DNA from 2 places in the Thermoanaerobacter kivui genome. Region 1 is predicted to be linked to the other one. Evidence: predicted binding sites of a transcription regulator. Region 1 holds the regulator's gene; the other holds the start of a gene.

Region 1 (2,424 bases):
AAGTTTTTGTTGCCTTTCTTCAGAATTCAATATGTCTTCTAATTCTTTTATTTTTCCCTCTTTAAATTCTAAAATGTGCTGTATAGTAGGACCGTATTTTCTTTTGAGAGTATTTATTTGATCCAATCTTCTTTCTACTTCATCTAAACTTTGCTGGCTAAAATCTAGTTCACTTAAGTAATCTCGTACTTGCAAAGCACAATCTTCTAACTCATATGTTATGTTTTCAATTTTTTCTTTTAAGCCTTTTAATTTTTCGTCAATAGAAGCAGCAGTTTCAAGATTTTTTAAAACAACATGCAAATTATCTAAAACAGCAAAACCTCCACTACTCTCATATAAAATCTTGTAACTGGAATTTAAGGAATTAAATAGTTTTTCAAAGTTTATTAATAAATTTCTTCTTTCTAAAAGTTTTTTTTCCTCTTCTACACTTAAATTTCCTTTTTCAATCTCATCAATTTGGTACTTTAAAAGTTCAATAGCAGAAGCTTTTTCTTTTTCATCTGTAAAAAATTTAGTCAGTTCTCTTTGTATTTCTCTGTATTGTTCTAATAGCTCTTTTATTTTTGCCTTTATATTTATAAACTCCTCATCTCCAAAACTGTCTAAAAGAGATAAATGCTTGCTGTTATCCAAAAGGTATTGATGCTCATGCTGACCCAAAATATCCACCAAAAAAGAACCGATTTTCGCTAAAAAAGAAAGAGGCACGATTCTCCCATTTATTCTACAATAGTTCCTTCCGCTGGTGGTTATTTCTCTATTTATAATCAGAGTATCATCCTCTTCTAAACTCAAACCTGCTTCTTCTAAAATTTCTACAATTTTATCTTTGTTGGAATCCACAAAAAATATCCCTTCTACAATAGCCTTTTCTTCGCCAGTTCTTATTATTTCTTTGCTGGCTCTGCTACCTAAAAGCAACATGACAGAATCAATCACAATAGACTTTCCTGCACCTGTTTCTCCTGTTAATACATTGAGCCCTTCTTCAAATTGTATCTCTGCTTTGTCAATAAGTGCGACGTTTTGAATGCTAAGTGCAAGGATCATAGGATAAACCCTCCAAAGTTATTTAATCAATTTCTTAAACTTCTCTACTAATTCCCCAACAGCTTGTTCACTTCGCACTAAAACAAAGATAGTATTATCTCCTGCCAAAGTACCTACAATATCTTTCCAATTTAATGTATCAATCGCCTCTGCTGCTGCGGGAGCTGTGCCTGATAACGTTTTTATAGCTATGATATTTCCAGCATAATCCACGTTTACTATAGATTCTGACAACAAAGTCATAAGCCTGTCAGAGATATGGCTATCTACTTTTCCCATAGGGGCGTACTTGTATCTTTTTCCATCCTCTGTTAAAACTTTAATTAATCGCAATTCTTTTATGTCTCTTGAAACGGTTGCCTGTGTCACATCAATACCCTGTTTTTGAAGTTCTGCAGCTAGTTCTTCCTGCGTTTCGATCTCCTTTTCAGAAATTATTTCGAGAATTTTAGCATGTCTCGCTATTTTCATCATGTATAAATTCACCTCTTCAAAAACTTTTTATCTTTCTGTTAGCTTGTCTCGCAGCAAATCAAAAAAATTAGTATTTTTAACTTTTATAAGGTTAGTGTATTCATTGCTTTTTTTAATATAGATGACATCTCTATAGTTTAGCTTATATCCTTGTTGTCCGTCAGTAGTTATCATCAAGCCTTGATTTTCCTCATCTATTTCCAATTTTACAATATCTTTCGCTGATACAATAATAGACCTCGAATAAAGGGTGTGAGGACAAATAGGTGTTATTATCAAAAGTTCTACTGTAGGGTATACAATAGGCCCTCCTGCGGAAAGAGAATAAGCAGTTGAGCCAGTAGGGCTTGCGACGATCACTCCATCTGACAAATAAGTATCTACATAATTGTCGTTGACATAAGCCTTTAAACGAGCCATTCGCGAAAAAGCTCCCCTGGTCACCACGATGTCGTTTAAGGCCCTAAAATTGATTATTTCCATATCGTTTTTGACAACATTTGCTTCTAACATCATCCTTTTTTCTACAGTATATTCTCCTCTGTATAATTTTTCTAATGAAGGAAAGATATCATTAATATCTACTTCTGTAAGAAACCCGAGATGTCCTAAATTGACAGCAAAAATAGGGGTTCCAAATGGAGCACAAAGCCTTGCTACATTTAAAATAGTGCCATCCCCACCTAAAACGATTATAAAATCGCATTTGCTGTATATGTCTGTAGATATTCTGCCATATTCATTATATCCTATTTTGGAAGCAATAATCTCATTAAGGTATGGTTCGGTATCATGGTCAAGAAGCCATTCCACTACCGATTTTGTTGTCTCTAAATCTTTGTCTTTGTTTATATTTGGGATCACTCCGACTTTTTTCATTATTATATCACCACA
Region 2 (2,424 bases), 960 kb from region 1:
ATTTTTGCCAGTTCCTCATAAAAGCATTCTTTAGGTGTTTTATAATTTAACAATTTTCGTGGAAGGTTATTAAGCCAATTTTCTACTCTCTTTATCGTATCTATAGATAAATCTCTAATACTTTTTCCTTTAGGGATAAAACGTCGTATAAGACCATTATGTCGTTCATTTGTACCTCTTTCCCAAGATGAATATGGATGTGTATAATATACTTCTACGCCATATTCTAAAAGAGCACTTTCTAAATCACTAAACTCTGTACCATTATCAGATGTTATTGTTTTAAAGACCTTGCTTAAATTGTCACCAAACATATCTTTTAATTTTGATAGTGCATCTTTAACAGATTTACTGTCTTTTGTATCCAATAGTAATATTATTTCATGGCGAGTCTTACGCTCTATTAATGTTAAAAGGACCTTGTCATTAGACTTCTTGCCAATTAACGTATCTATTTCCCAATGTCCAAAAACTTCGCGGCTTTCAACTTCTTTAGGCCTAAAATCAATACTTTTACCCATAATACGTTTATTTTTACGGTTTTGTTTCTTCCTTGGTTTTAAGCGTAGTTTTAAAGGTAAATCAATGTTTTTAACTTTTAATAATCCTCTATCTATATAGTTGTAGAGTGTTTTAGTACAAACAATGGTTTTATTATTCCAACTTGGGTCCTTCTTACAATAACCTACAACTGCGTCTGGTGACCATTTTTCATTTAATATTTTATTTTCAGCATATTTCAAAAAATCTTCTGCTTTAGCTGCTTTAAATTTAGCTCCACAATTTGAACGATTTTTTTCGTAGACAGCCTGACCAGTTTCAGGAAAATAGCTTGTATAAGAAGACAAATCACTTCTAAGTTGTGTAGTAGTTCCACGTTTAATTTCACGGCTTATAGTACTTGGAGATCGATTAAGTTTTTTAGCAATATACCGAATGCTCCTTCCTTCCTTGAGTAATGCATAGATTTCTCCTCGTTCATAGCTACTTAAATGTTTAAAAGAACGCTTTTTTGTGGTACAATTATTATGAACCATAGTGAAAATCCTCCTTGTATGATGTTTAGTTGACACCTATATCATACACGATTTTCACTATGGTTTCTATTTTTTTATCTGTTGCATTTAATTATACAACTAACCGAAATAATTTAACGAAATTTTTTATGAAAAAACTCTTGAAAAAATTTTTTATGGTGGTATAATGTAAAATAAAAGTTGTATAATTATAAATTAAATATTGTATTTATGAAGGGAAATATTTTTTTAACACTTTATGCATAAATATAAATTAAAGCGTATATATATTAATAAATGACAGAGGATGTAAAAGAAGGAGGCACTTTAAATGGTGAGGGTAGGAATATTTGGGGCAACGGGTTATACGGGGGTCGAACTTATAAGAATACTTTCAAAGCATGAAAAAGTAGAGATAAAATATCTTTCTTCTCAAAGTTATAATACCAAAGCAATTTCAGATGTTTATTCATCCCTTATTGGTTTTTGCGACAAAGTGTTGGAAGAGGTAGACTTCCAAAAGGGAATGTCAGAGTGCGATGTCATATTTACGGCTTTGCCTTCAGGTCATGCTTCAAAAATTGCCAGAGAAGCTGTAAAAAAAGGAGTAAAGGTGATTGACTTAGGAGCTGACTTTAGATTTGATGAGTATTCCGTCTACAAAGAATGGTATGGTGGAGATTATGAAAATTATGAAGGTATTAAAAGGGTATATGGTCTTCCGGAAGTTTACAGAGAAAAAATAAAAGAGGCTCAAGTTGTAGGAAATCCTGGATGTTACCCTACAAGTGTTATTTTGGGACTTATGCCTCTTTTGAAAAATGGCATAATAGAGGGGAATGTAATTGTTGATTCAAAGTCAGGTGTATCAGGGGCAGGTCACAATCCCTCACATAACAATATGTATGCAGAATGCAATGAAAACATAAAAGCGTATAATGTTGCAAAGCATAGACATATCCCAGAGATGGAGCAAGAGCTTTCAAAAGCTTCCGGAGAAAAAGTGTCAGTTGTGTTTACTCCCCACCTTGCGCCAATGACAAGAGGAATTTTAAGTACTATGTATTGTAAATTAAAAAAAGAGGTTAATATAGACACTGTTTATGACATTTATGCTGATTTTTATAAAAATGAATATTTTGTAAAAGTGTTGAAACCAGGCAATTACCCAGCAACAAAAAATGTTTATGGGTCGAATTTTTGTCACATAGGGTTTGAAGTTGATAAACACGCCAATACCCTTATAGTGATGTCTGTGATTGACAATCTCGTCAAAGGTGCGTCGGGGCAGGCAGTGCAAAATATGAATATCATTTTTGGAATAGAGGAAAAAACTGGGCTTGATATGATTGCTGTATATCCATAAATAAAAATAGAAGAATGTGGAGGATTGAATGATGGAAGAGTT

What was found. Region 1 encodes ArgR, which controls arginine synthesis, uptake and breakdown. Its sites were predicted from a motif close to ANTGNATAAANATACA; they were not measured.
Region 2: the regulator ArgR is predicted to act here: its motif matches at 1,275-1,290, upstream of argC (N-acetyl-gamma-glutamyl-phosphate reductase).

What each region holds. Positions count from the first base shown of each region.
Region 1 covers NZ_CP009170.1:1,164,811-1,167,234, reverse strand. The annotation lists gene recN (DNA repair protein RecN) at 1-1,056, opposite strand, end outside; gene TKV_RS05880 (arginine repressor) at 1,075-1,530, opposite strand; gene TKV_RS05875 (NAD(+)/NADH kinase) at 1,558-2,409, opposite strand.
Region 2 covers NZ_CP009170.1:2,128,300-2,130,723, reverse strand. The annotation lists gene TKV_RS10860 (IS30 family transposase) at 1-1,037, opposite strand, end outside; gene argC (N-acetyl-gamma-glutamyl-phosphate reductase) at 1,348-2,382, shown strand; gene argJ (bifunctional glutamate N-acetyltransferase/amino-acid acetyltransferase ArgJ) at 2,414-2,424, shown strand, end outside.